DNA from 4 places in the Streptomyces sp. NPDC005266 genome. Region 2 is predicted to be linked to each of the others. Evidence: riboswitches for the same ligand, from Rfam matches in the RefSeq annotation. Region 2 holds a riboswitch; each other region holds the start of a gene.
What was found. Region 2 has a riboswitch for cobalamin ahead of ABZU99_RS31845 (prenyltransferase/squalene oxidase repeat-containing protein). Riboswitches for the same ligand answer to the same signal wherever they lie in the genome.
Positions count from the first base shown of each region.

Region 1 (3,649 bases), on a different contig from region 2:
CCGATGACGGCCGCCGGGCGCGGCGCTCCCTCCTCGATCATCTCCAGCAGCCGGAAGAGCGCCGTGGGCGCGTTGCCCACGGCGACGACCGAGCCCTCGAGCCGGTCCCGCCACAGTTCCAGCGCGGCGGCGCTGCGCGTCGTGCCCATGCGCCGCGCCAACTCCGGTACGCCGGGGTCGGAGAGCGTGCACACCACCTCGTTGCCGGCGGGCAGCCGCTTGCGGGTGACGCCGCTGGCGACCATCTGCGCGTCGCACAGCACGGGGGCGCCGGCGCGCAGCGCGGCGCGGGCACGGGAGACCACCTCGGGGGAGTACCCGAGGTCCTTGACCAGGTCGACCATGCCGCAGGCGTGGATCATCCGCACCGCGACCCGGCTGACGTCGGCGGGAAGGCCGCCGAGGTCGGCCTCGGCGCGGATGGTGGCAAAGGATGCGCGGTAGATGGCCGCCCCGTCCTTCTCGTAGTCGAACACTGTGCCCTCGATCATCTCGTTCCCCGGGCCGCCGCCACGGCGTCGGCCACTTGTTCTGCTGTCACATCCGCTGTCACATCCGCGCCTGTGTCCGCGCCGGCCGCCTCCGGTACCTCCCGTACGGTGACCCGGTAGCCCGCGCCGGTCGCCAGCGCGTCCACCCAGCGGCCGCCGGGGTGGCCGCACCGTCGCTCACAGCCGGAGAAGTACACCGGAAGCGAGCCCGGGCGCCGGTCGCCCGCCACCGCGCGCGCCGCGTCGGCGCGCACATCGGCAAGGGACTTGGCGCAGCCGGGACGTCCGGTGCACGCACCGACGCCGAGCCATGGGGAGGCCGGATCGGTCACGAGTCCGGCGTCGGACAGCTCGCCCGAGGCGGTCCGGCCGCCGTCCGGGGAAAACCCAGGGAGCACCACGCCGCGCCAGGGTGTCACACGCAGTTCGCCCGACCCGCCCCGGGAGGCGAGCGTGGCGAGCAGCCGCCACTGGGCCGCGCTCACCCGGCCGAGCGGGACGGCGACGGACACGGCCAGGCGCCCGTCCGGCCCGGTGACCAGCCCCGGCGCGGGGCCCGGCGGCGAGAGACCGGGGTCCGGCTCGGTGCGTACGGTACGTACCGTCTCGATCCCCGCGGCGGCGAGCCGCGTCGCCAACCCGTCGGCCGCCACGGCGTGTTGCGCCGGAAGCTCACGCACCCGCCATGCCCGGGTGCCGCTCGCCCGCACACTCGCCAGGAACTCCACGGCGGCCAGCGCGGCCGCGCGCGGCACGTCCCCGGCCTCCCGCACCCACAGCTCGATGCTGTCCGGCGTGTCGCGACCTTCGGTCCGCTCACTACGACACGCCGGGCCAGGCATCCGCAGCACGGCCCCGCCGTCCGGCGTTGCGATCAATGTCACATCCGCGCCCAAGGCGGCCACATCGCCGCGCCCGTCGTCCAGCGCGAACAGGAAACGTCCCGACAAGGCGGACAACTCGTCCGACGTCTCGTCGCACAGCGCCGCGTCCAACTCCCGTGCCCACGCCGCCACATCCGCGTGTCCCGCACCGTCCAGTCCGCACAGCGGCGACGCCACGACGTTGCGCACCCGCTCATGCCGGTCCGACGGCAGCAGTCCGGCCGCCCGCAGCCGCCCCGCCAGTTCCGCGCCGCACCCCGGGTCCAGCCCGCGTACCTGCAGATTGCCGCGGGAGGTGATGTCCAGCCGGGCGTCCCCCAGCTCCTCGGCCACCCGTGCCAGCGCGTCCGCCTGACGGGTCGTCAGCAGCCCGCCCGGCACCCGGACGCGGGCCAGCGCGCCGTCGTCCGCCGGGTGCAGCCGCAGGGCGCCCGGGCAGGCGTCATCGCGCCCGCTCCGGCGGCGGAAGGGGGATTGATCCCCTGGTGGGACGGTTGTCGGGGGGAGGGGCATGGCGGCGAGCATACCGACGATTCCCTTGCCCTCACCGTCCCCTGCCAGGTCAGCAACGCTTACTATGCTCAGCGGCGGGTCGTCTTGGCCCGCCGGACGCACAAGACGGCGTCAAGGGGAGGAAGCCGGTGCGAATCCGGCGCGGTCCCGCCACTGTGAGCGCGGTGGCTGCCGGCAGGCAGCGGCCGGGCGAGCCAGGAACTCCCGCCGTCTTCAACCCGCCCGGGGCGCGGACCCCGAGGAAGGCGCGCTGCGCATGATCCTGCTGCTGTCGACCTCCGACACCGACCTGCTCAGTGCCCGTGCCGCCACGGGCCCGGTGCCGTACCGCCTCGCCAACCCGGCCCGGCTCGCACTCGACGACCTCCCCGGCCTCCTCGACGGCGTCCAACTCGTCGTCGTCCGGCTCCTCGGCGGCGTCCGCGCCTGGCAGGAGGGGCTGGAGACGCTGCTCGCCGGGGACCGCCCCGTCGTCGTCCTCACCGGTGAACAGGCTCCGGACGCCCAGCTCATGGAGGCGTCCACCGTCCCGATCGGGATCGCCGCCGAGGCCCACGCCTATCTCGCCCACGGCGGGCCCGCCAACCTGGCCCAGCTGGCCCGGTTCCTCTCCGACACGGTGCTGCTCACCGGCCACGGCTTCGAACCGCCCGCGCCCGCCCCCACCTGGGGCCCGCTGGAGCGCACCGCCCGCGGCGACGTCACCGGCCCGACCGTCGCCGTGCTCTACTACCGCGCCCACCACATGAGCGGCAACACCGCCTTCGTCGAGGCCCTGTGCCAGGCCGTGGAGGACGCGGGAGGCCGGCCGCTGCCGCTGTTCGTCGCCTCCCTCCGGGCCCCCGAGCCCGAGCTGATCGAGGCCCTCGGGGCGGCCGACGCGATCGTCACCACCGTCCTCGCGGCCGGCGGCACCCGGCCCGCCGCCGCCTCCGCGGGCGGCGACGACGAGGCGTGGGACGCGGGCGCGCTCGCCGCGCTCGACGTACCCGTCCTCCAGGCGCTGTGCCTGACCAGCCCGCGCGCCGCGTGGGAGGAGAACGACGAGGGCCTGTCGCCGCTGGACGCCGCGACCCAGGTCGCCGTCCCGGAGTTCGACGGGCGGCTCATCACCGTGCCGTTCTCCTTCAAGGAGGTCGACGAGGACGGGCTGCCGGTCTACGCCGCCGACCCCGAGCGCGCCGCGCGTGTCGCGGGCATCGCGGTACGACACGCCCGGCTGCGCCATATCCCCGTGGCCGAGAAGCGCCTGGCGCTCGTCCTCTCCGCCTACCCCACCAAGCACTCCCGGATCGGCAACGCCGTCGGCCTCGACACCCCCGCCAGCGCCGTCGCCCTGCTGCGCCGGCTGCGCGCCGAGGGCTATGACTTCGGCCCCGAGGACGGGCCAAACGCGGTCCCGGGCCTGGCCTCCGGCAATGGCGACGAGCTGATCTACGCCCTCATCGAGGCGGGCGGCCATGACCAGGACTGGCTCACCGAGGAGCAGCTGGCCCGCAACCCGGTCCGCATCCCGGCCGCCGACTACCGCCGCTGGTACGCCACGCTGCCGCGGGAGCTGCGCGAGGCGGTCGAGGAGCACTGGGGCCCGCCGCCCGGCGCGATGTTCGTGGACACCAGCCGCGACCCCGAGGGCGAGATCGTCCTCGCCGCGCTGCGCCGCGGCAACCTCCTGGTCGTCATCCAGCCGCCGCGCGGCTTCGGCGAGAACCCCATCGCCATCTACCACGACCCCGATCTGCCGCCCTCGCACCACTACCT
Region 1 covers NZ_JBEXHC010000002.1:411,115-414,763, forward strand. The annotation lists gene ABZU99_RS05505 (precorrin-8X methylmutase) at 1-491, opposite strand, end outside; gene cobG (precorrin-3B synthase) at 488-1,888, opposite strand; cobalamin riboswitch at 1,947-2,112, shown strand; gene cobN (cobaltochelatase subunit CobN) at 2,145-3,649, shown strand, end outside.
Region 1: linked by a shared signal. The riboswitch ahead of cobN (cobaltochelatase subunit CobN) and the one ahead of ABZU99_RS31845 (prenyltransferase/squalene oxidase repeat-containing protein) in region 2 are both predicted to bind cobalamin.

Region 2 (3,649 bases):
ACGGGCCGCCGCTGTCGCTCTTGTCGCCGCTCTCGCCGCTGTTCTTGCCCCCGCTGTTGCCGTCGGCCTTGCCGTCGCTCTCGCCGATCTGCTCGCCGCAGCCCGACGTCGGGTATCCGGCGATGGCGCACAGCAGCGCGGCGGAGTTGTAGCGCAGCGGCTTGGCGACGGCGGCCAGCGCGTCCCCGGCCGTCGCGCCCTCACCGACCCGCGCGCACTCCGTACGCGCCTTCGGCGGGGTCGCGCCACCCGGCGCGTCGGCCTTCGTGCCGAAGTCCAGGACAACCGCGACCCGCTTGGTGCCGCCCTTGGCGGGCGTATCGGTACAGATCGCCTTGAAGTCGGCCGAACCACGCGGCCGTACGGCGTCCTGGGAGTCCTCGCTGACCGCGAAGCGGAAGCCGATCATGTCGCCATCGTCCGGCCGCGCCGACGCGGGCCCCTGCGTGGCGTACGTCCAGCCGCCCCCGCCCCGCTGCCAGAACGACCAGTAGCGATACCCCTCGGCGGCCTGCGCGGGGGCCGCGCCCAAGGCGGCCAGCAGCAGCGCGGCGGGGAGCGACCGGGCCGCGCACCGCACGACGTGCCCGAGGATCATCAGAACTGCTGCTTCTTCCGGCCGCTGAGCAGGAAGCCGATGCCGATGCCCGCGGCCGCGCCGGCGCCCACGAACCACCAGACGTTGGTCATCCCGCCGTCGTCGTCCTTCTTGGCCTTGGTGCTCGACTCGGCCCCCGAGCCGCCGACCGCTTCGGGCTTCGGCCCCGTGGCGTTGAGCTGCCGCACCAGGTCGACGCCCCCGAAGCTCCGCGGATCGCTGCCGGTCGCGTATGCCGCGAGGATCAGCTTGCCGAGGGCCCCCGGGTCGCCCTTCGCCCACGCCACCGCGCCGCTGTTCTTCCGCCGCAGCCACTGGAGCGGCTTGCCCGCGGCGGCGCTGTGCTTCCCGGCGGCGAGCGCCATGACCGCGTCGGCGGTGGCGCCGAAGTCGGGCTGGTTCTTGGCGCCGGGCATCGTGGACATCAGGTGTCCGTCGTGCTCGGACAGGGCGGTGGAGAGATGGCCGAGGGCGGCCTCGGCCGCGTCCTCGGGCGTACCGGCCCCGCCGTCCCCGCCCTCGCAGTCCATCGGCTCCGGGCTCTTGCGGGTGTCGTCGCCGACGGGCTCGAAGACGAAGCCCTTGCCCTGGGCGGCCAGCGCGGCGCTCACGGTGGCCAGGGTGTTCGCGGCGAGCTTGGCGTTCTTCCCGGTGTTCCCGCTCTTGTCCGGCTGGTAGGCGAAGGCCCCGCGCTCTCCCGCCTTGGCCGCGCATCCCAGCTGCAGCCCGAGCAGGGCGTCGTACGGGCTCTTGCCGCCCTTCTCGGCGGTGATCTTCGACGGGTCCTTCACGGCAGCGGCGAAGGCGCCGACCGCGACCGAGGTGGAGTTCGCGTCGGTCGGCCCGCCGGGGTTCATGCCCCAGCCGCCGTCGTCGTTCTGGTTCCGCTTCAGCCAGCCGATGCCCTTCTCCACCGCGTCGGACTGCCCGCCCACCGCCGCCAGCGCCTGCACGGCCGCCGAGGTCGCGTCGGTGAACTCACCCTTCTTCGGCTCGCACGCCTTCGCGGTGTCCGCCCGGTAGGCCCCGAAGCCGCCGTCCGCGCACTGCTGACCGGCCAGCCAGTCGACAGCCGACTTCGCCGGGGTGACGCCCACCGCGTCCTGGGCGAGCAGCGCGAGCGACTGCCGCCACACGCCGTCGAACTTCGGGTCCTTGGCACCGTATAGCCCCTCCGGGCGCGCCGGGCCGTCGGCGAAGGCGGCGGGCGCGACGACTGCGCCGCACACGGCGGCGGAGACGGACAGAGCCGCCACACTGCGGCGTAGGTTCATGGCTGTGGTGCCTCTCGATCGTTGTCGCCGCGGTGGGACGGACCGCCTACGGGCGCGGCCGCGCACGGCTGACCACCCACGCGCGGAGCGATCCGCCCCGCCACGACACGATGACACCCGGCTCAGCTCCGCATCCCTCGACGGTGCCGCCCCGGTGCCCGGGACGACGGGAGCCTGCGTCGCGCCCGCCCTGGTGTTCCGGCTCATACGTCCCCGAGGGCCGTACTCACGGTTGCGGGTCAGCGTCGGATTCCCACCGACTTCCCCCGAACGGGCGCGAATGAAGTTTTACGGATACCTTATCCGGCGGCCGCCTGCCGCCCGCCCGCCCCCCTGTCCGCCTCCGCGCGCAGCAGCACCGGCAGGCTCCGGTGGCCGTTGGAGATGAAGGTCGGTGCGGGTTCGAGGGCCTGCGGCGGGACGGCGAGCTCCAGGTCAGGGAAGCGGTCGAACAGCGCGGGGAGTGCGATCCGGGCCTCCAGCCGGGCCAGCGGTGCGCCCAGGCAGTAGTGCATGCCGTAGCCGAAGGCCAGGTGCTCCTTGTCCGCCCGGGTGATGTCGAACCGGTCGGCGTCGGTGCCGTGCAGCCGGGGGTGGCGGTTGGCCGCCGCGTAGGACGCCAGGACCGCGTCGCCCTTCTTGATGACGACGCCCTCACCGGCGTCGACGTCCTCCACGGCGAAGCGCAGCGGCAGATGCGCCAGCGGGGGCTGTGCCCGCAGCGTCTCCTCGATCACGTCGTCCCAGGACGCCTTGCCCCGGCGGACCAGGGCGAACTGCTCCGGATGGGTCAGCATGGCGTGGATCGCGTTGTCGAGCAGTTGCACCGTCGTCTCGTAGCCGGCGGCGATGAGCAGCCCCACGGTGTCGGCGAGCTCCTGCTCGTTCAGCCGGGAGCCGTCCTTGTCGCGTGCGGCGATGAGATCGCTGACGATGTCGTCGGCGGGTGTGCGCCGCTTGAGCGCGACGAGCTCGCGCAGGATGCGCTGATGGCCCTCGTTGGCGGCGATGACCTCCTCCGGTGCCGCGTTCGTCCGGAACATGGTGTCCACGAACGCGCGCTCACGCTCGCGCATCTCGCCCTCGGGCAGGCCGATCAGCTCGCAGATGACCCCGATCGGGATCGGGTAGCAGTACGCGGCCTTCACATCCACCGCGTCCCCGGGCGCGGCGGCGGCCCGCTCCGCGAGGCCGTCCAGCAGATGTGCCACGAGGAGTTCGATACGCGGCCGGAGCACGGCGGTGCGGCGGCCGGTGAAGCCCTTCGCGACGAGCCTGCGGAGCCGGGTGTGGTCGGCGCCGTAGGCGGTGAACATGTTCTCCACGGCGACCCAGGTGATCAGCGGCCACGACAAAGGGATCTCACCCTTGATGAACCGCGGCCAGTGCCGGTGGGCGTCCTTCGATATGCGCGGGTCGGTCAACAGCTGTTTGAGGAGCTCGGGGTCGGTGACCGACCACGCCGTCACCCCTCCCGGGAGCTCCACCGGCGTCGCCGGGCCCCGTTCCCGGAGCCGGGCGCCTTCGCCGTGGATGTCGCGTCCTGTGGGGTCGAGAACGAAGGGCGGGAGCTGGGCTTCCATGCGTCGCCTCCATTGTTCGCGCCGTCCGTGGCGCCGTCTGCGCTGGGGGTGGGGTGGTTGTCCCGTCAAGTGATGTGCCACCCGGTGAAGTTGGCTATCCGGAAACCGCCGGAGATGTTCGTCTCAAGCGGCCGGAGTCAGGGCCCGATCCGCGACCGGGTCCGTGCCCGGGACCGGCTCCGCCCTGCCCAGCT
Region 2 covers NZ_JBEXHC010000027.1:50,363-54,011, reverse strand. The annotation lists gene ABZU99_RS31850 (SCO2322 family protein) at 1-598, opposite strand, end outside; gene ABZU99_RS31845 (prenyltransferase/squalene oxidase repeat-containing protein) at 598-1,872, opposite strand; cobalamin riboswitch at 2,043-2,167, opposite strand; gene ABZU99_RS31840 (cytochrome P450) at 2,172-3,455, opposite strand; partial or broken gene ABZU99_RS31835 (MBL fold metallo-hydrolase) at 3,579-3,649, opposite strand, start outside.

Region 3 (3,649 bases), on a different contig from region 2:
CCGCGGCGTGGGAGGCGAGCAGCCAGCCGGCCGTCTCGCTGGCTCTGGTGAAGACGGCCGGGCGCCACGCATACATGTTCAGGGCACCGAGGTTCTCGTTCTCGGTGTAGAGCAGGAAGCCCATCATGCTGCCCAGACCGAGCGCGCGGGCCTCGCGGGCGTATTTCGGCCAGCGGTCCTGGGGTTCGTTGAAGTCCTTGATCCGGAACACCCGGTCACTACCCCGGCGGAGGGCGACGTCGAAGCAGGGGCCCTCGCCCAGCTTCTCCTGCAGCTGATCGGACCGGATCACCACCCCGTCGGTGGGTGCCAGGGTCTCCACCCGCTTTCCCTGGAAGATCAGGATGCCTGCCGCGTCACAGCCCTCGACGTTCTCCACGGCGGACTCGGTGATCCGCTCCAGTGTCGCGTCCACCGACGTCTGCGCCAGCAGGTCCCGCGCCATCTGGGCCATGCGCTCGGCGAAGCTCTCCCAGTCCATGACCACCAGCTTTCTCTCCGACCTCAAGTGTCACCCGGGCGCACCCACCCTGCCCAGAACGTATCGGGACGAGCCCGGACGCACATGGTTGCCGCGGGCAAACGATGCCCTCAGGCGGGGCGCGGCCGCCAGCTCTGCGGGTCGAGGATGCCCAGGAATACGCCCGGCCGATCAGCGCGAGGCGGGTGGGGGCATCGAGCAACTGCCGCAGCCGGCCAAGGTGATAGTCCAGGGTCTGCCGGGAGAGCCGGAGCGAGGCGGCGATCTCATGGTTCGCGTGCCCGGGGATCACCCTCGGCGGCCCGGTGGCGGCCGTGGGCCTGCTCTGCCTGTTCTCGGTGGTCACCGGTTTCGCGTACCCGATCCAGCGCGCACTGGTGAACACCGCCGTTCCGCCCGGCGCCCCGCGCGCCACGCTGCTCTCGGTCGAGAGCATCATCGACCGGGCCGTATGCGCCCTGGCCGCGGTGGCCGCCGGCGCGTATCTCTCGGCGGGCCGGATCGACGCCCTGCTGGGGCACAGCGCCGCCGTCACCGCCGCGGTGATGCTCGCGGTGCATCTGGTGGCGCGGAGGATCAGCGGGAAGCGCGGGGCCACCGGAGCCGTCTGATCCGGGCTCAGCCGCCGTCGGTTCCGGCCGTCCGGGCGGACCAGCGCTGTTCCACCTTGGCGAGCCGCCAGTAGGCCAGGGCCGCCGCCCACACCACCACGAACAGCCCGACGATGATGAACCCGACGTTGTCCAGGTCGAGCGCGGCGATCCGGCCGGTGACGGCGTCTTGCAGCTCGAGCTTGTCGTGGAGCACGCTCACCAGCTCGATGGTGCCGATGAGGAAGGCCACCGCGATCGACAGCCCGGTGATGGCGAGGTTGTAGAAAACCTTGCGCACCGGGTTGGAGAACGCCCAGTGGTAGGCGAAGTTCATAAAGGTGCCGTCGAGCGTGTCGAACAGGCTCATCCCGGCGGCGAACAACAGCGGCAGGCACAGGATCGCGTACCAGGGCAGCCCGGCGGCGGCTCCGCTTCCGGCCATCACCATCAGCGTCACCTCGGTGGCGGTGTCGAAGCCGAGCCCGAAGAGGAAGCCGAGCGGGTACATCTGCCCGGGGCGGGTGATGGACCGCGTGAAGCGGCCGAGGGCCCGGTTCATGAAGCCGCGGCTGTCCAGATGCGCCTCCAGCCGGGCCTCGTCGTACTGTCCGGCGCGCATCGCCCGGAAGACCCGCAGGATGCCGACGAGCGCCACCAGGTTGAGCGCGGCGATGAGATAGAGGAAGGAGCCGGAGACCGTCGTGCCGACGACGCCGAGGGTCTGGTGGGTGCCGGACCTCTCGTCGGCCAGGGTGCCGGCCAGCTGAGTACCCCCGGCGACCAGCGCGGCCATGATGACGACGACGCTGGAGTGGCCGAGGGCGAACCAGAAGCCGACCGACACCGGCCGCTTTCCGTCGGCCATCAGCTTGCGGGTGGTGTTGTCGATGGCGGCGATGTGGTCGGCGTCGAAGGCGTGCCGCATGCCGAGGGTGTACGCGGTGATCCCGAGGCCGATGCCGAAGGTCCTGGAGCCGACCTCGTAGTGCTGGGGCGCGACGACCAGGAAGAGCACGCCGAACGCGACGATGTGCAGGGCGACGATCACCGCCAGCAGCCCCGCGGTCCGTACGGTGTCCTCGCGCCGCCAGCGCAGTGCGGTGGGCAGGGTCATGCGGTCACGCTCCAGCACCTCGTGGATCACTTCGTGAGATGCCGCGGCCGGTCTCCTGGCTGACGGGTCGAACGCGCCCGCCCCTGCCTTCCCGGCCGCTCAGCGCTGCCAGTGGCTCCACAGCCTTGTCCTTCAGGCCGTGGAGCGGGACGGATACTCCCCGATCACAGTGGCGAGGGCCGCTCCGGTTTCTCACCGGTCTTCCCGAAACACCACGGCCCGCCAACTCTAGGAGCCGCGGGTCGAAAGCGGCAAGTTTCCGGATCCGCTCCCGCTTCGTCCCCGCGGTCGCGGTGCGGGCGGGGCGAGTGGCGGGCGGGGGCGGCCCGGCAGGATGACGCCATGCCCGCCCCTGGGGCGGCAGTCCACCGGTGTCGCTCCCGCGCCTGCGATACCGCGCCACCGAAAACCGCGGCCGTGAGCGGCACGAACGCGAGGCCGACGCCGAACCCAGCCGGGCGAGGCAGCCGCCCGAGGTCCAAGTGGAGTGGGCCGTCGACCAGATGGCCGATCCCGCCGGAGGCGGCGGTCAGCAGCACCCGCCGGACCACCCCCGCCCCGCCGATCGCGACGGCGATCCACCCGGCGCTCTTATCGGCCGGCACCGGCCGCAGTAGCTCCCGGTCGAGCTCCACCACGGTGATCAGCGGCGCGAGACCGGCCAGGGCGAGGCGCCGACCGCTTGGCACACTATTTTTGGTGTATCAGGCGCAGGCCAGGCGGAGTTCGCGGTCGCCGAGGGGAGCGAAGAAACGGGCCACGTCCTGCTCGGTGACCTCGGCGAGGGCGGCCGGGGACCACCGGGGGGCGCGATCCTTGTCGATCACCTGGGCGCGGATTCCCTCCACCAGGTCCGGGCAGCTCAGAGCGGCTGCCGAGACGCGGAACTCCTGTTCCAGGACGCGCTCCAGCGAACCCAGCCGCCGGGCCCGGCGCACGGCGGTCAGCGTGACCTTGAGCGCGGTGGGCGACTTGGCGAGGAGGGACTCGGCGGTCTCCTTGGCCGCCGGCACGCCACTGGCGAGCAGCCGGTCCACGATCTCCTCGACGGTGTCCGCCGCATAGCAGTGATCGATCCACTCCCGGTGGCCGTCCAGCTCACCCGCCGGCGCCTCGCGGGCGTACCGGGGCAGGACGTCCGTCACGGGGGCCATGGCGAGGTCCTTGCCGAGCACCGGCAGCAGATCGGACGGTACGAAGTGGTCGGCGAGCCCGCACAGCAGGGCATCGGCGGCGCCCACCGGTGCCCCCGTGAGCGCGAGATGGGTGCCGAGCTCGCCGGGAGCGCGGCCCAGCAGGTAGGTGCCGCCGACGTCCGGGACGAAGCCGATGCCGGTCTCGGGCATGGCGACCCGGGAGCGCTCGGTGACGATCCGTACGCCGCCATGGGCCGAGACCCCGACGCCGCCGCCCATCACGATGCCGTCCATCAGGGCGACATACGGCTTGGGGTAGCGGGCG
Region 3 covers NZ_JBEXHC010000002.1:76,370-80,018, reverse strand. The annotation lists gene ABZU99_RS03890 (GAF and ANTAR domain-containing protein) at 1-481, opposite strand, end outside; gene ABZU99_RS03885 (hypothetical protein) at 787-1,092, shown strand; gene ABZU99_RS03880 (HoxN/HupN/NixA family nickel/cobalt transporter) at 1,100-2,188, opposite strand; cobalamin riboswitch at 2,216-2,443, opposite strand; gene ABZU99_RS03875 (enoyl-CoA hydratase/isomerase family protein) at 2,893-3,649, opposite strand, start outside.
Region 3: linked by a shared signal. The riboswitch ahead of ABZU99_RS03880 (HoxN/HupN/NixA family nickel/cobalt transporter) and the one ahead of ABZU99_RS31845 (prenyltransferase/squalene oxidase repeat-containing protein) in region 2 are both predicted to bind cobalamin.

Region 4 (3,649 bases), on a different contig from region 2:
CGTCCTCGATGAGCCGCAGCAGCGCGTCCGTGTCCGCGTGCTCCTCGATCAGATCGCCGAGCCGGTCGAGTTGCTCCTCGCGCAGCTCCCCGAACCGGGTGTCCGGCGCCGGTACGAACGCCCGGCCCGCCGCGGCGGCCACCCGCCGCAGAAAGGCGCGCCGGAAGCCGTCGCTCTCCAGCGAGCCGTGCCAGTGCGTGCCCCACACCGAGCCCACCCGGCAGCCGTCCAGGAAGGGTTCTTCGGCGCCGCCCCGCAGCTCGGCGACCCCGTGGTGGATCTCGTAGCCCTCCACCCGCTCACCGAGCGCCTCGCCCACCGGCCGGGCCAGGGTCTTCTCCGCCGCGAACCGCACCCGCACCGGCAGCAGGCCCAGCCCCGCGACCGTCCCGGCCTTCGACTCCACCTCGTCCTCGATGCGCTCGCCGAGCACCTGGAAGCCGCCGCAGATGCCCAGCACCGGCCGCCCCTCGGCGGCCCGGCGCGCGATCGCGTCCGCGAGCCCGCGCTCGCGCAGCCACTCCAGCGCCCGTACCGTCCCGCGCGTGCCCGGCAGCACCACCAGATCGGCGTCGGCCAGCTCCTCCGGCCGGTCCACGAAGCGTACGATCACGCCCGGTTCGGCGGCCAGCGCGTCCACATCCGTAAAGTTGGACATCAGGGGTACGGCGGCGACCGCGACCCGCAGCACATCCGCGCCGTACGGGGGCGCGACGACGCTCTCGCGCACCGCGCCGCGCAGCGAGACGCGCAGCCCGTCCTCCTCGTCGATGCCCAGCCCATGGGCGAACGGGAGCACGCCGACGGTCGGCCGCCCGGTCAGGCCGCGCAGCATCTCCAGACCGGGCTTCAGCAGGGTCACATCGCCGCGGAACTTGTTGACCATATAGCCGGCGATATGCCGCTGGTCCTGTGCCGACAGCAGCGCGGTCGTGCCGAAGAAGGACGCGAAGACGCCGCCGCGGTCGATGTCGCCGACCACCACGACCGGCAGCCCGGCGGCCCGCGCGAGCCCCATGTTGACGATGTCGGTGCGGCGCAGATTGATCTCGGCCGGGCTGCCCGCGCCCTCGCAGATCACCGCGTCATGGGTGCGCCGAAGCTCCGCCAGGCACTCGGTGACGGTCCCGAGCAGCGCCTCGCGCCGCTCGCTGTGGTAGCCGCGGGCGCTCAGCTCGCCCACCGGCTTGCCCAGCAGCACCACTTGGCTGCTGCGGTCGCTTCCCGGCTTCAGCAGGACGGGGTTCATCAGGGCGCTCGGCTCGACGCGCGCGGCGGCGGCCTGCATCGCCTGCGCGCGCCCGATCTCCGCGCCGTCCCGGGTGACGAAGGAGTTGAGCGACATGTTCTGCGCCTTGAAGGGCGCCACCCGGATGCCCTTGCGGGCGAGCCACCGGCAGATCCCGGCCGTCACCACGCTCTTGCCCGCGTCGGAGGTCGTCCCCGCGACCAGTAGGCCGTGGCCCGGCCCCGTCATCGGCTTGCCCTTTCGTTGCCGGGTACGGGCCGGTGGATGGGTTGTGCCCACCCGTTCCGCCCCGCCGAACGATTGCCCACAACGGTCCTTGCCGCGATCGACGTCAGCAGCGCCAGCGCGCCGACGCGGCGCGACAGCCGTACCGCGCGGTCGATGTCGGCGGTCTGGACGGCCCGCCCACCGGCGTTGAGCACCGGCCGGTGCTCGACCCGGCCGCCGTAGGCGAGGGTGCCGCCCAGCCGTACGCCGAGCGCGCCCGCGAAGGACGCCTCCACCGGGCCCGCGTTGGGGCTCGGGTGGCGCCGGCCGTCCCGCCGCCAGGCGCGCCACGCGCCGCGCGGGTCGGGGCCGGCGAGGGTGGCCAGGGCGGCGGTGAGGCGCGCACCGGGCCAGCCGGCGGCGTCGTCCAGGCGGGCCGCCGCCCATCCGAACCGCCGGTAGCGCGGCGACTTGTGACCCACCATGGCGTCCAGGGTGTTGATTGCGCGGAAGCCGATGAGGCCCGGTACCCCGCCCACGGCTCCCCACACCAGCGCGCCCACGACGGCGTCGGAGGTGTTCTCGGCGACCGACTCGACGACCGCGCGGGCCATCTGCTGCCCGTCCAGCGCCTGCGGGTCGCGTCCGCACAGATGCGGCAGCCGCTCCCGGGCCGTGTGGAGGTCTCCGGCGGCCAGCGCGTCGCCGACAGCCCGCGCCTCACGCCGGAGCGTCGTACCGCCCAGCACGGCCCAGGTGGCGGCGGCGGTCAGCGCGATCTGCGGCGCACGGGGCCCGGCGAGGGCCCGTACGGTGCGCGTCAGCAGCGCGGCACCGAGGGCCGCGCCGCCCGCGCACACCGCGGTGTGCAGGGCTCCGTGGCCGCGGTGGTCGCGCCACAGCCGCCGCTCGGCGGCCGCGGCGGCGCGCCCGAACGCGGCCACCGGATGACCGCGGCGCGGATCGCCCAGGGCGAGGTCACCGAGGAAGCCGAGGGCGGCGCCGCACGCGTACGAGGCGTGGTCGGCACGCATCCGTCAGCCCGCCGTCGCGCCTCGGCGCAGCGGCGTACGGACAGGTGGGGCTGGCGGCGTGACAGGGCCGGGCATGGCGGTATGTCCTCACTCAGGGTCCGCGCCCTGGCTCGACGTGACCGGCGGTGAGAGTCTCCTGGCTCCCGGATCCGCGGTTCTCCCGGCCTTCCAGCTCCGCATACGGACGAACCATATGGACGAGCCGTGACCCGTACAGGCGATGAGAGAGCGCTCCCCGGTGACAGTGGCGGGACCGCGCCGGATTCTCACCGGCTTCCTCTCCTGCCGCCGTTTGGCTCGGGAAGTCCACCATGGGCCGCGAAGGGCCGTCAACTCGCCTATGACCCGCGATGCGAGAGTGTGCCGAGGCCCACATGGACCGACCGCCGGGCTGCGGCGCTGACCAGCGCCGCAGCCCGGCGGTCGGTGGGGTCGGTCGGGGACGCGCGGTCCTCAGGCGACGATCAGATAGATGCCGTACGCCACGACCGAGGCGCACAGCGCGAAGCAGGCGTACGCGCCGGTGCGGGCGACCGTGGAGCCGTCGCCCGGCACCGCCACCACGACGGCCGTGCCGTCCTGCGGCTGCGGCCGGCTCTTCCGGGACGTGCCGACGATCCCCAGGGTGAAGACGCCGACGATGCCGACCGTCACCGTGAGGCTGATGCCGAAGACCTGGCCGAGTGCCGCCCAGTCGATGCTCATTGCGTAGCTCCCTTTAGCTGGTGGTGCTGGTCGCCGCGGCGGCGGGGGTGGGGGTGGTTTCCGTGGCGGGCGCTTCGGTGGGCTCCGGGGCGCTGCTCGCGGTGGTGGCCCCGGTGGTGTCGGCGGCGGGCGCGCCGCCTACGGGCGGCGGGGCGACGGACTGGAGGGCGGCGGTGACGGCGCCCACCGGCTCGGCGGGCCCGGCCTCGTTGACGTTGGTGTGGTCCACGGGCTTGCGGCGCGACAGCGCCCAGATCGCCCCGCAGGCCAGGACGGCAAGCACGGCGACCGCCGTGACGCCCCCGTTGCCCTGGTCGGCCAGCAGCGCCGCGGCGCCGGCGATCAGACCCGCGGCCGGCAGGGTCAGCACCCACGCCATGACCATGCGGCCCGCGGTCGACCAGCGCACCACCGAGCCCTTGCGGCCGACCCCCGCGCCCATCACGGCACCGGA
Region 4 covers NZ_JBEXHC010000005.1:58,263-61,911, reverse strand. The annotation lists gene ABZU99_RS11490 (cobyric acid synthase) at 1-1,477, opposite strand, end outside; gene ABZU99_RS11485 (cobalamin biosynthesis protein) at 1,474-2,490, opposite strand; cobalamin riboswitch at 2,620-2,771, opposite strand; gene ABZU99_RS11480 (hypothetical protein) at 2,944-3,195, opposite strand; gene ABZU99_RS11475 (inorganic phosphate transporter) at 3,209-3,649, opposite strand, start outside.
Region 4: linked by a shared signal. The riboswitch ahead of ABZU99_RS11485 (cobalamin biosynthesis protein) and the one ahead of ABZU99_RS31845 (prenyltransferase/squalene oxidase repeat-containing protein) in region 2 are both predicted to bind cobalamin.